DNA from 4 places in the Nocardiopsis sp. MT53 genome. Region 4 is predicted to be linked to each of the others. Evidence: predicted binding sites of a transcription regulator. Region 4 holds the regulator's gene; each other region holds the start of a gene.
The links. Region 4 encodes LexA, which represses DNA repair genes until DNA is damaged. Its sites were predicted from a motif close to TCGAACANNTGTTCGA; they were not measured.
Positions count from the first base shown of each region.

Region 1: uvrA (excinuclease ABC subunit UvrA) is a predicted target of LexA. The motif match lies at 1,526-1,541, and genes of this name have one in related genera.
Region 2: K1J57_RS17200 (DUF6504 family protein) is a predicted target of LexA. The motif match lies at 1,773-1,788, and genes of this name have one in related genera.
Region 3: K1J57_RS29555 (Rv2578c family radical SAM protein) is a predicted target of LexA. The motif match lies at 1,494-1,509, and genes of this name have one in related genera.

Region 1 is NZ_CP080599.1:4,382,873-4,386,228, reverse strand. Features, by position in the region: gene uvrA (excinuclease ABC subunit UvrA) at 1-1,274, opposite strand, end outside; gene K1J57_RS19555 (TerC family protein) at 1,631-2,659, opposite strand; gene K1J57_RS19550 (glycosyltransferase family 4 protein) at 3,069-3,356, opposite strand, start outside.
Region 2 is NZ_CP080599.1:3,842,292-3,845,647, reverse strand. Features, by position in the region: gene K1J57_RS17210 (peptidoglycan recognition family protein) at 1-676, shown strand, start outside; gene K1J57_RS17205 (GNAT family N-acetyltransferase) at 792-1,391, shown strand; gene K1J57_RS17200 (DUF6504 family protein) at 1,432-1,719, opposite strand; gene K1J57_RS17195 (serine/threonine-protein kinase) at 1,977-3,356, shown strand, end outside.
Region 3 is NZ_CP080599.1:6,570,859-6,574,214, forward strand. Features, by position in the region: gene K1J57_RS29550 (hypothetical protein) at 1-1,253, shown strand, start outside; gene K1J57_RS29555 (Rv2578c family radical SAM protein) at 1,519-2,604, shown strand; gene K1J57_RS29560 (GNAT family N-acetyltransferase) at 2,667-3,200, shown strand; gene K1J57_RS29565 (histidine phosphatase family protein) at 3,335-3,356, opposite strand, start outside.
Region 4 is NZ_CP080599.1:3,978,925-3,982,280, forward strand. Features, by position in the region: gene K1J57_RS17790 (hypothetical protein) at 1-218, shown strand, start outside; gene K1J57_RS17795 (S9 family peptidase) at 276-1,352, opposite strand; gene lexA (transcriptional repressor LexA) at 1,567-2,292, opposite strand; gene nrdR (transcriptional regulator NrdR) at 2,834-3,322, shown strand.

The sequences.
Region 1 (3,356 bases), 400 kb from region 4:
GCGAGCACCACCGGCTTGAGCCGGGTCCCCTCGCAGGCGGGGCAGGGCACGCTGCGCATGTAGCCCTCGAGGCGCTCGCGGCCGTAGTCGCTCTCGGTCTCGGTGTAGCGGCGCTTGACCCAGGGGACGACGCCCTCGAAGTCGGTGTAGTAGGACCGCTCGCGGTTGTACTTGGTGCGGTAGCTGACGTGGACCTGGGTGTCGTGCCCCTCCAGGATCGCCTTGCGGGCGCGCTTGGGCAGCTTCTCCCAGGGGGTGTCCAGGACGAACCCGACCGACTCGCCCAGGGCGGTGAGCAGCCGCTCCCAGTACCCGCCGTTGGGGCCGCCCGACCAGGGGGCCAGGGCGCCCTCGGCCAGGGTCTTGGCCGGGTCGGGGACGATCAGCTCCGGGTCGACCTCCATGCGGGTGCCCAGGCCCGAGCACTCCGGGCAGGCGCCGTAGGGGGCGTTGAAGGAGAAGGAGCGCGGCTCCAGCTGCTCGAAGGACAGGTCGTCGTAGGGGCAGTACAGGTGCTCGGAGAAGACCTTCTCGCGCTCGGGGTCGTCCTCGGCCAGGTCGACGAAGTCCAGCACGATGGTCCCGCCGGCCAGCTTGAGCGCGGTCTCCACCGAGTCGGTCAGCCGCCCGCGGGAGGACTCCTTGACGGAGAGCCGGTCCACGATCACCGAGATGTCGTGCTTGTCGTAGCGGCCCAGCTTGGGCGCCTCGTCCAGGCGCACCGGCCGGCCGTCCACGACCGCGCGGGTGTACCCCTTGGACTGCAGGTCCTTGAACAGTTCGAGGTACTCGCCCTTGCGGCCGCGCACCACCGGGGCCAGCACCTGGAAGCGGGTGCCCTCGGTCATCTCCAGCACCCGGTCCACGATCTGCTGCGGGCTCTGCCGGGAGATCTCCCGGCGGCACTGCGGGCAGTGCGGGACGCCGATGCGCGCCCACAGCAGCCGCAGGTAGTCGTACACCTCGGTGATGGTGCCGACGGTGGAGCGGGGGTTGCGGCTGGTGGACTTCTGGTCGATGGACACCGCCGGGGACAGCCCCTCGATGAAGTCCACGTCGGGCTTGTCCATCTGGCCCAGGAACTGGCGGGCGTACGCCGACAGGGATTCGACGTAGCGGCGCTGCCCCTCGGCGAAGATCGTGTCGAAGGCCAGCGAGGACTTGCCCGAACCGGACAGGCCGGTGAACACGATCATGGCGTCGCGGGGCAGGTCCAGCGACACGTCCTTGAGGTTGTGCTCCCGGGCACCCCGGACTACCAGTTGTTCGACCATCGAGTCAGACATCCTTCGGCTGTGGCACACAGGGCACCGGTCGGGCGTCGGCCTGCCGTGCGCGGTTCGTGTGTTCGGCGGTCGGGTCCCCCGGACGACCGCCCCGGCCCCGGATCCGGGCCGCTGAAGGGGGGTGGGGAGGGCGTGGGCCTCCCCGTCCGTCAAGACTAACGACCCCCGCCGACGGAATCTTCCGCAACGGAGAAGTGCCGTGTCCTGATGCCCCGACGCCGATACGGGGTCCACTATAGACGAACGTGTGTTCGACGTCCGGGTTTTCGCGCGGCCCGGGGAAAAAGAACCGGGGGCGGTCCCGGTGAACGGGACCGCCCCCGGGCGGGAGCGCGGGACGGCCGTCAGGAGCGGTCGGCCGCGGAGTCCCTCTCGCCCTCCTCCTCGACGGCGGGAGGGGCGTTGCGCTTGTCGGCCGCGGACTTGATCAGGCTGCCGACGATCGTGATCACCATGACGCCGATGATCACCGTCAGGGACAGGGAGGTGCTGATCTCCGGGACGTGCACGCCGTTCTCGTGCAGCGCGTGCAGAATCATCTTGATGCCGATGAACACCATGATCGCCGACAGGCCCCAGCTGATGTAGGACAGGCGGTCCATCAGGCCGGCCAGCAGGAAGTACAGCTGGCGCAGGCCCAGCAGGGCGAACGCGTTGGCGGTGAAGACGATGTAGGCGTCCTGGGTGAGGCCGAAGATCGCCGGGATCGAGTCGACCGCGAAGACCAGGTCGATGACGCCGATGGCCAGGATGACCAGCAGCATCGGGGTGATGTGGCGCTTGCCGTCGAGCTTCACCGTCAGGTGCGCGCCGTGGTAGCCGTCGGTGACCGGCCAGAACCGCTTGACCAGGCGCACGACCGGCGTCTGGGTGAAGTCCTTCTCCTCCTCGTCGCCCTTCATGTGGTCCCGGACGATCTTGTACCCGGTGTAGATGAGGAAGGCGCCGAACAGGTAGAAGACCTCGCTCCAGGCGTTGATGACCTGGGCGCCGAGGATGATGAAGATACCGCGCATGATCAGCGCGATGACGATGCCGATGAGCAGCACCTCGTGCTGGTACTTCTTGGGCACCGCGAAGGAGCCCATCAGCAGGTAGAAGACGAAGAGGTTGTCGACGCTCAGGCTCTTCTCGGTGACGAACCCGGCGAAGTACTCCGCGCCGGCGGTCGCACCGCCGTAGTACCACACACCGAAGCCGAAGATGATGGCGATGCCGATGTAGAAGGCGGCCCACCAGGCCGCCTGCTTGACCCCGAACTCCTGGGGGCCCTTCTTCTTGCTCCACGGGTGGTCCACGATGGCGAGGTCGATGACCAGGATCGCGATCATGGCGCCGATCGTGGCGACCCAGACCCACAAGGGTACGTTCACTGTCGTTAACTCCTCCGGTCAGTGCGCGCGGGCTGTTTGCACGCACGTCGAACCGCCGGAGGTCTCTCCCGCTCGCCTCGGAATCCAGGACGAACCGACGGTACCGGGAACACGCCCTTGTGTTCCGTGATGACGACACCGCCGCGACAGGGATACTCCCCTCACATGCCAGGCCAGGATACCGGCCGCACGATGTGACCGTGCACGCCCGGCCTGTGACCACGATGCCACATCCGCCCTCTCCGCAGAAGTAGCGCGGAGGACGAAGTAGCACGACCCCCAGGACACATCATCCGCTCCTGGCGGATATCCGGCGAACGAACAGGGGATCCGGGTATATAAGGCACAAAACGCCCCTGACATTCCCTTTTCCCGCGTCACCGACTTTTCCCGTGCCGCTTTTCCCGTGTCACCGCCCCAGTACCGACTTGTACACCGCGCACGCCGCCGCCACCGCGTCCTCCTCGCCGGGCAGCGACCGCGCCGCCGCGGCGGACCGCGCCCGCAGGTCCGCGGCGAGGGCCGGATCGTCCAGCACCCGCCCCACCGCCGCCGCGAACGCCTGCGGGTCGCCCGGCGGCACCATGAGCACCGTCCCCGAGTACAGGTCCGGGATGCCGCCCACGCGGGTGGACACCACCGGCAGCCCCGCCCGCAGCGCCTCCATGATCACCAGCGACGGCCCCTCCCACTGGCT
Region 2 (3,356 bases), 140 kb from region 4:
GCGGACCACCCTGTCCGCCGGGGACGGCCGGACCGCGGGCCCGCCCGCCCTGCGCCTGCGCACGCGCGCCGGGTGGGGCGCCGACGAGTCCTGGCGGTTCGACGGCGAGGGGAACGACCTGTGGCCCGCGGTCTTCCACCCGGTGCAGGCGATCACCGTGCACCACACCGCCATGGCGACCACCGGCGACCACTCCGCCGACGTGCGCGCCGTGTACTACCTGCACGCGGTGGAGCAGGCCTGGGGCGACATCGGCTACCACCTGCTCATCGACCCCGAGGGCGGGGTGTACGAGGGGCGCCACTCCGGTGAGGACGGCGTCCCCGTCTTCTCCGGTCTCCCGCTGCCCGGCCGGGCGCGTTCGGTCACCGCCGGGCACGCCTTCGGCGTCAACCACGGCAACGTCGGCGTGTGCCTGCTCGGGGACTTCACCGACGCCCTGCCCACCCCGGCCGCCCAGGACTCGCTGGTCCGCGTACTGCGCCTGCTGTGCGCGGTGACCGGGGTGGACCCCCGCGCCCGGATCGACTACACCAACCCCGCCACGGGGGCCGTCACCCCCGGCCCTGCGCTGGGCCGGCACCGCGACTGGCTGTCCACCGAGTGCCCGGGCAACGCCTTCGCCGAGGTGTTCGACACCGCGATCCGCGACCGCGTCGCACGCGGTCTGGTCTGATCCGCCGCGGTCGGCGTTCCGGCGCCGACCGCACGGGTCCGTCGGGGTCGGCGGGGCCGGTCGCGAGGCGTGTCTACGCTTGTGGGACCGAGTCCTGCGAACCCGGGAGTTCCCCATGACCGCCCTGCGCCCACCGCGCCCGGTCCTGCCCTCCGTCGTCCTGGAGACCGAGCGCCTGCGCCTGCGCGCCTTCATCGAGGACGACATCGACGACGTGTACGCCTCCTGCAGCGACCCGGGCCTGCAGGCCTGGCTCCCGCTCCCCCGCCCCGACGCCCCCTACACGCGCGCGGACGCCGAGCAGTGGTGCCGGGAGATCGCGCCGGGGATGCGCACCGGCGGCGAGGGCCAGCAGTGGGCGGTCACGCTCAGGGACGGCGGCCGGCTGGTGGGCGCGGTGGGGCTGGTCCGCGTGATGTGGCAGGCGATGAACAGCGAGATCGGCTACTGGGCGGCCCCCGGCGAACGCGGCCGAGGCCACATCACCGAGGCGGTGGTGGCGGTGTCCCGCTGGGCCCTGGACCAGGGGTTCCAGCGGCTGGAGATCAAGGCGGCGCCACGGAACACCGCCTCGCGCCGGGTGGCCGAGAAGGCCGGGTTCACCCTGGAGGGCGTGGAGCGCGGCGCCATGCCCCTGCACGGGGGCCGCCGCACCGACCTGGCCGTGTACGGACTGCTCCCCGCCGACCTCCGGGACCGGCCCCCGGCGCACTGAGCCCCGGAACACCGGGCCCCGGCACGGCGCACGCCCCGCCTCACCCCCACACCCGGGACAGCGACCAGGTCCCGGTGGCGGTGTCGTGGCGCAGTTCGTACACCCCCTCGGATCCGGCGGCGCCGGCCTCCAGCCGCCAGTGCTCGCTGCGGGGCGTCAGGGGACCGCGCGAGGCCCGCCACCCGTCCTGCGGCGTGACCCAGTGCTCCATGATCCGGCGCACGCCGTAGACCCTGCCGTTCCAGGTGAACCGGGCCGGCCGGCCCGCGTCCTCCACGACCGTCACCTCTGTCCCGTAGTACCTTCCCACGACACTTCCCCTCGGCATCGACCCCTCCGGCCCCGGATGCGCCCGCCCGCGGGGAAGATACGGACAGATGTTCGAACAAGTGTTCCCACAGTAGCGAAATCGGCGGACCCGTGGAACTGTTTCGCGAAGGTCGGCATCACCTCATGTGACCGGTGTGCGGCACCCCCTCCGGCGTGCGCGTCCGGCGCGGGGATCCCCCCGTTCGGAATCGCACGGCGTGTCGCCGTCGATACGCTTGCACCACCCCATCCCCGATCCATGCGAGGACCCTCCACGTGACGTCGAACGGCCACCAGAGCGGCAAACCCCTGCGCGCGGGCGACCCCCGTGAACTCGGTGGCTACCGGATCACCGCGCGCCTGGGCCGTGGCGGCATGGGCACCGTCTACCTGGCGGAGGACGCCTCCGGCCGGCCCGTCGCCGTCAAGCTCATCCATCCCGACCTCGCCGACGACGAGTCGTTCAGGCTGCGGTTCGCCCGCGAGGTGGAGTCGGCCCGCCGGGTGGCCCGGTTCTCCACGGCGGGGGTGATCGACGCCCACCTGGAGGGCGACACCCTGTTCATCGTCTCCGAGTACGTCCCGGGGCCGAACCTGGACGAGGCGGTCCGCCAGGGCGGCCCGATGACCGGGGGCACCCTGGACGGCCTGGCCATGGGCGTGGCCGCCGCGCTCACCGCCATCCACGGGTCGGGGGTGATCCACCGCGACCTCAAGCCCGGCAACGTGCTGCTGTCCCCGGTGGGCCCCAAGGTGATCGACTTCGGGATCGCCCGCGCGCTGGAGGACTCCGGCGGGGTCACCCGGTCCAGCCAGCTGATGGGCACCCCCTCGTACATGGCGCCGGAACTGCTGATGGGCGAGCGGCCCACGGCCGCGGCCGACATCTTCGCCTGGGGCTGCCTGGTGGCCTTCGCGGGGATCGGGGAGGCGCCGTTCGACGCCGTCTCCGTGCCCGCCGTGCTGCACAACATCACGTCGGCCCCGCCCCGGCTGGAGGGCCTGGACCCGGGCCTGTACGACCTGGTGGCCGCCGCCCTGGACAAGGACCCGTCCCGGCGGCCCACCTCACAGCAGATCCTGGCCCGCCTCACCGGACAGGACGCACCGGCCGAGGCCGAGGTGCGGCGCAGCATCAGCGACTCCTGGGAGGTGCCGACCGGCGCCCCCGTCCCGGGGGCCCCGCCCGCACCGGCCACCCCGCCGCACGGGCAGACCCCGCCCGAGGGGGCCACCGCCCCCTTCCCGCAGGGGCAGGTCCACTACGGGGGCGGCACCGGCGCGAACCCGACCCTGCCCTACCACCCGGGCCGCGAACTGCCCCCCGCCACCGCCCACCAGGGCCCCGGCGGCCAGGTGCCGCCCACCCTCCACGAGCGGGCGCACCACGGGCCCTCCGGCCCCCAGCCCCCCGCCACCCACCGGATGCCCGCCGGGTACGCCCCGCCGCCGCACGGGCAGCCCGCCCACGGCTTCCCGGCGGGTCCGGGCGGTCCCGGCGCCCCGGTGCCGCCGAACGCCGGCGCGAACGGCGGGGCCGGCGGCGCGGGCGACGGCGCACGGCGCAAACGCCGACTGCTGCTCGCCCTCGGAGCGGGTTCGGGCGCTCTCGTGCTGATCGCCGGGATCGGCCCGGTGGTCCTGTCCAACCTGGAG
Region 3 (3,356 bases), 2.6 Mb from region 4:
GCGGCCTGACCCAGCGCCCCGGGCGGCTGGAGGACGCCGTCGTCGAAGCCCTGCTGGCGCACGGCGACCGCCGGAGCTCGGTGACCCTGTACGGGGACCGGGTCTCCCCGGAGATGCGCAGGAGGATCGCAGAGCACCCCGACCCCGAGATCCGCGACGCGTACCCGGACTTCGTCCGCGACATGGTGGAGCGCGGGGTGCCGCTCGGCCTCGACGACCTGGAACTGGTCTACGCCCGCCCCCGCGACGCGCTCGCCCGCGCGGAGGACCCGAACCTGCGCGCCGCCATCGCGAACGTCTGGCATGACCGCCCTCCGGCCGTGCAGGCCGAACTGCTCGCAGACCCCGACCCCCGGGTCCGGGCGGCCGCCACCCGGCACGAGCGGCCCGGCATCCCACCCGAATGGCGGGAGCGCTGCCTCGCCGACCCCGCCGTGCGCGCCAACGCGGCCAGCCGCGTCCCGCTCACGGCGGAGCAGTTCGAGCGGCTGGTGCGGAGCGGGGACGAGGGGGTCCTCACGGCCGTCGCCGACAATCCCCACCTCTCCGCGGAGATGGCCGCCCGGCTGGCGGACGTCGACCACCCGTCCGTGCGGATCGCGGCGGCGCTGAGCCGCCACGTGGACGCCGCGACCCGGGACCGGCTGTACGCGCTCGTCGAGGCCGAGTACGCGAACGGGAGCCTCGAGGCAGAGATGGCCCTGTACTGGTACCCCGCCGAACCCGGCTGGCTGCGCGAGACCCCTCTCGACGAGCGGCTGGCCTACCTCGACTGCCCGCACACGGTGTTCCGGCGTGTGCTGGCCTCCTGCCACGACCTTCCCGAAGAGGCCTGGCGCCGACTGGACGACGACCCCGACCCCCGGGTCCGCCAGATCGCCGCCCACCGCCCGGACACACCGCCGGACGTCCTGGAACGCCTGGTACGCGAACACGGCGACATCCGTCCCGGACCTCCTCTCGTGGAGCACTCGAACTTCCCCCGGCACGCACTGCGCACGTTCGTCGACGAAACCGACCCCCGGGTGCGCCGCCTGGCCCTGCACGACCCGGAACTCCCCGCGCGCGACCTCGAACGGCTCGCCGCCGACCCCTCCCTGCGCGGCGGGGTGGCCGCCCACCCCAACGCCACGGACGCGCTGCTGGACCGGCTGCTCTCCGATCCCGACCACAACGTCGCCGACAACGCCGCCGCCAACCCCGCCCTGCCCCTGGACCGGATGTACCGCATCCTCGTCGCCGCCGGGCTGTGAACCCGCCGGACCCGGCCAGGCCCCGCGGGGCACGCGGAGCGCACGGAGCCGAGGCCGACGGGAACGGGGTTCCCCGGCAGCCCCTGCCCCTCCCCCGGCCCACCGGCACGATTTTCTCCCTCCCGGGACACCGGCCCGCCCCCTCGGAAACCCCTGCCGCTTCTGGGAAACCGGCCCGCGCCGCGCCGGCGCCGGGCCGTCCGGACGCCCCGTCCGGCGTTCGAACCACTCGACAGCCGTTCGAAAACATGTTCGAATCACAGGCATGCGCTGGGAGAACCTGAGAGAGGGAACCACGACCGTCGAACAGACCGCGCTGTTCGACCACACGCCGCCCCCGGCCCGGGGCACCGGGCGGGCGGGGCTGCACACGGCCGGGCCCGGGCCGGTACGGGCGGGGCAGGACGGTGAACCCGTCGCGATCGAGGTCCGGGCCCGGTCCATCATCAACCGGGTCCCCGGCGACTCCCCCCTGTTCCGCTGGAGCGTGAACCCCTACCGCGGCTGTTCGCACGCCTGCGTGTACTGCTTCGCCCGGCGCACCCACGAGTACCTGGACCTGGACAGCGGCCATGACTTCGACACCCGCATCGTCGTCAAGGTCAACGCCGGCGAACGGCTGCGCGCCGAGCTCGCCCGCCCCTCCTGGCGCGGGGAGCACATCGCGATGGGCACCAACACCGACCCCTACCAGCGCGCCGAGGGCCGCTACCGGCTCATGCCGCAGATCATCGCCGCCCTGCGCGACGCCGCCAACCCCTTCTCGATCCTCACCAAGGGCACGCTGGTCCTGCGCGACCTGGACCTGCTCGAACAGGCGGCCCGTGTCACCGAGGTCGGCATGGCGGTCTCGGTGGGCTCCGTGGACGAGGCCGTGTGGCGCACGGTGGAGCCGGGGACCCCGAGCCCGCGGGCGCGCCTGGACGTGGTGCGCCGCCTGGCCGAACGCGGCCTGGAGTGCTCGGTGCTGATGGCGCCGATCCTGCCCGGCCTGACCGACTCGGCCGAACAGATCGAGGAGACCGTGGCCGCCATCGCCGAGGCGGGGGCCGCCCGCGTCACCCCGATCGTGCTGCACCTGAGGCCGGGCGCCCGCGAGTGGTACCGGGCCTGGCTCTCACGCGAGCACCCGGGGCTGCTGCCGCTGTACGGCAGGCTGTACGGCCGCGGCTCCTACGCGCCCGAGTCCTACCGGCGGATCGTCACGGAGGCCGTCCGCGAGATCGCCGGCCGCCACGGACTGAACCGCCCGGGCCCCGCCCACCGCGCCCGCGCCCGCGCCCCGGAGCGGCCCGCCGCGGCCCCCGCCGACCTGCGCCCCGAACAGCTCGCCCTGGGCTTCCCCGGCTGAGGCCCGTCGCGGAAGCGGCGTCCGCCGCGCCGGGGATTCCGGGGCCGTGCGATCATCCGGGCATGGCGTTCGATCGGAACATCGAGGTCGGCTTCGAGGTCGCGTCCGACGACCGGATCGACGAGGTCCTGGAGGTGCTCGACGAGGCGGCCGCGTGGCTGGGCGCGCGGGGCATCGACCAGTGGCCCCCGCGGTTCGACGCGGAATGGGTCGCGGGGGCGGTGTCGCGGGGTGAGACATGGCTGGTCGGCGCGGGCGGCGAGGTCGCCGGCACGATCACCCTGGACTGGGACGACCCGTTGTGGTCGGATCTCGGCGGCGCCGCGGGCTACGTGCACCGGATGGCCGTGCGCCGCCGGGCCGCCGGACTGGGGTCGGTGATGCTCGGCTGGGCGTCCGGTGCCGCGCGCCGCCACGGCGCCGAGGCCCTGCGGCTGGACTGCGTGGCGTCCAACGCGCGGCTGCGCGCCTACTACGAGGCCCGGGGGTTCGTGCACCGCGGCGACGTGGCGGTGGGCGGCGCGCCCGGCCAGCGGGCGGGCGGAGGTCCCGTCACCCGGGTGAGCCGGTACGAGCTCCGCCTGTCGACCGGCTGACCGCCCCGCCCGGCCGACCGCCGCCGGAACCGCCGCCCCTGCACCCGGTCGGCCCGGGCGAACGCGGTCCCGTGGCGGCCGCACGCTCCGCAGGCCCACTCCCTGGCAAGGCCCTTTCACCGCTCCGACGGTGCTCAGGCCCGGCCGCCGCCCGCG
Region 4 (3,356 bases):
GGGAGGAGGCGGTGACCTGGCTCGACGAGACCGGTTACACCACCTCCTGCGTGGCGGTGCGGGTGTCCAACCTCTACCTGGAGACCTGCTACTCGGCCGCCGCCGGGTACGACGGCCGCGAACCCGCCGACGAGGAGCGCCTCTCCGCCGGCGCCGAGGAGATCGCCCGCGCCACCGTGGACGCCCTTCCCGAGGAGATCACCACCGAGGACGACTGACCCCGCCCCGGCGGGTCGGGCCGCGGTGACGGACGCGCCGTCACCGCGGCCCGCCGGTCACCAGGCGGTGTCGACGAACTCCGCCAGCGCCGGGGCGACCTGCGGGGCGAAGGGGCGCTCGGCGTCCAGCACCGTCGCCCCCGGCCCGTCCTCGTAGACGCGGAAGATGTGGTCGGCGTCGGGGATGTCCACCCGCTCGGCCCGGGGCAGGCCGGTCATCAGCCGGTCCACCTCCTCGCCGGTGACCTGGGCGTCGGCCTCGCCCCACAGCACCAGGACCGGGGTGTCCTCGGGCAGTTCCGCGGCCAGCTCCACCGGGTCCATCCGGTCCATCCGGGCCAGGAACCCGGCGTTCTGCGGCGAGTACAGGGTGCCGACGACGCCGGTGAGGTCGTCGGGGACCTCCCGGCCGCCGCGCACCGCGGCCCGCCCGGCGCGGGCGTCGGAGAGCATGGTCACCGCCTCCGTCTCGGTGAGCTGCCCAGCCGCCTCGACCGCGCGCACCTGCTCGGTGAGCTGGCGGTCCAGCACGTCCAGGTAGCGGTCGCCCACCGGTGCGGCCAGCACCAGGGCCGGCGCGGCGTCCACCAGGGTGTGGGCGCGCAGCGCGTAGAGGGAGCCCTCGCTGTGTCCGACCACCGCGGTGCGGGCCGGGTCCACCTCGCTCTGCCCCACCAGCGCCTCGTAGGCAGCGGCCATCTGGGCGTCGAACACGTCCGGGTCCACCGGGGCCTCCGGGTCGAGGCCGCCCAGTCCGGTCTCGCCGCTGCCGAGCTTGTCGTAGCGCAGGGAGGCCACCCCCGAATCGGCCAGGAGGCGGGCGAAGTTGAGGTTGGTGTTCGCGTCGGGGCGCATGTCGGCGTTGCCGTCGCGGTCGGTGGGGCCGCTGCCCGAGACGATCAGCGCGCCCGGGACCGGGCCGGACGTGTCCGCGGGCAGGGTGAGGGTGGCGAACACCTCGATCCCGTCCACGGTGAAGCTCAGCTCACGCTCGGAACCCGCCACCCCGGGCGGCGGGGCGGCCTCCTCCCCGGCCGGAGCGCAGGCGGAGGTCGACAGCAGGGCCGCGGCCGCGGCGACCGCCACGGCGCGCCCTCGGGCACGCGGGAAGACGAGGGAAGCGAACACCCCCATAGCCTAGGCGCCCGGGAGGACGCCCGACGCCCCGGGCGGCCCGGAGCGGCGGGGGCCGCCACCGGTGTCCGGGACGGCCACCGGCCGCCGCGGCGGCCCGCCGGTCGCACCCGTGGCCCCGCACGGGTGCGACATGTCCCGTACCGCCCGCGGACCCGCGCCCGGTCCCGCCCGGCGGGGCGGACCGGCCGGGGGGCGACCGGGGGCGTATCGCTCAGACCCGGCGCATCACGGTGACGACCTTGCCCAGGATGGTGGCCGCGTCGCCGTTGATCGGCTCGTAGGCGTCGTTGCGCGGCATCAGCCACACGTGCCCGTCCTCGGTGCGGCGCAGCACCTTGACCGTGGCCTCCTCGTCCAGCAGCGCCGCGACGATGTCCCCGTTCTCGGCGTCCGGCTGCTGGCGGACCACCACCATGTCCCCGTCGGTGATGGCGGCGTCGGTCATCGAGTCGCCGACCACGGTGAGCATGAACAGCCGGCCCTCGCCGACCAGCTGCCGCGGCAGCGACAGCACGTCCTCCACCGACTCCTCGGCCAGGATCGGGCCGCCCGCGGCGATCCGCCCCACCAGGGGCACCCGGGCGGCGTGCGCCGGGTCGGACTCCTCGGCGGCGACCAGCGCGCGCACCCCGGGGCGGCCCGGCTGGCGCAGCTCCACGGCCCGCGGCCGGTTCTGGTCGCGGTACAGGTAGCCCTTGCGCTGGAGCACCTTGAGCTGGTGCGCGACGCTGGAGGGGCTGGACAGGCCGACCGACTCCCCGATCTCCCTGATCGACGGCGGGTAGCCGCGCTCGCGCAGGTACCGCTGGATACAGTTCAGGACGCTCTGCTGGCGGGCGGTGAGCTTGGGCGCCTCCTCGGGCGCGCCCGCCTCGCCCACGGGCGCGAGAACGGTGGTGGTTGCGGAATCCAGGGGTCCGGGATTCTCCTCCGGCACGGCCGGCCTCCTCGGCATCGGTTCGGTCAGGGCCTGCTTGCACGACTGGCCACCACCGGTCTGCGACCGCTCCGGACCCTGTGTCCACGTGATGGCGAAACCGGCGTGAAATCAAGGCCAACGTTAGTCGTTGCGCACGGTGATATCAAACAAGCGTTCGAGGCCTGTGGACAATTGCCGAGAGGATTTTCCGCGGCGCTTTTCCGGCCTCACTTACGTGTGTACACGTGTTCACGTCGCGTCGCCCCCGGAATGGCGGAAGATGTGCCGTCGGGTTCGAGAACGGGGGGATGCGGGGCGGATCACCCCCGGGCAAGGGGTCGACCGAAAACCCCGAGCCGCGCCGTGGAAGGGGATTCGCGGCGATATCCTGGGCGGCGCGCGGCTGTGACACGCGGGGCGCGCGAAAGTTGCGGTTCGTCCGACCCTCCGACTAGGTTCGACCACAACATCTGGTGTCGCTGTTTGAGGCGTCGGCCCAGGAGTTGTGGTTAAGTAGACCCAGGGTTGTCAGTTCGGCGAGGGAAGCAGGTGAGCCGGGATGCACTGTCCGTTCTGCCGCCATCCGGACACCCGGGTGATCGACAGCAGGTCCACCGACGACGGCGCGGCCATCCGCCGCCGCCGTTCCTGTCCTGCCTGCGAACGCCGTTTCACCACACAGGAGACCGTCCTGCTGATGGTCGCCAAGCGCTCCGGCGTCACCGAGCCCTTCAGCCGGACCAAGATCATCGCCGGGGTCCGCCGGGCCTGCCAGGGCCGCCCGGTCTCCGAGGACGCGCTGGCCAAGCTCGGCCAGCAGGTCGAGGAGGAGATCCGCGGCCGAGGCGTCGCGGAGGTCCCGGCCCACGAGATCGGCCTGGCCATCCTGGGCCCCATGCGCGACCTCGACGAGGTCGCCTACCTGCACTTCGCCAGTGTCTACCGCGGTTTCGAGAGCCTCGCCGACTTCGAGGCCGAGATCGCCAGCCTGCGCAGCGACCGCGAGGCCGAGGCCCGGGCCAAGGAAGAGGCCGACACCACGGCCTGACGCACCGCTCCCCGGGGGCGCCGAGGGAACGCCC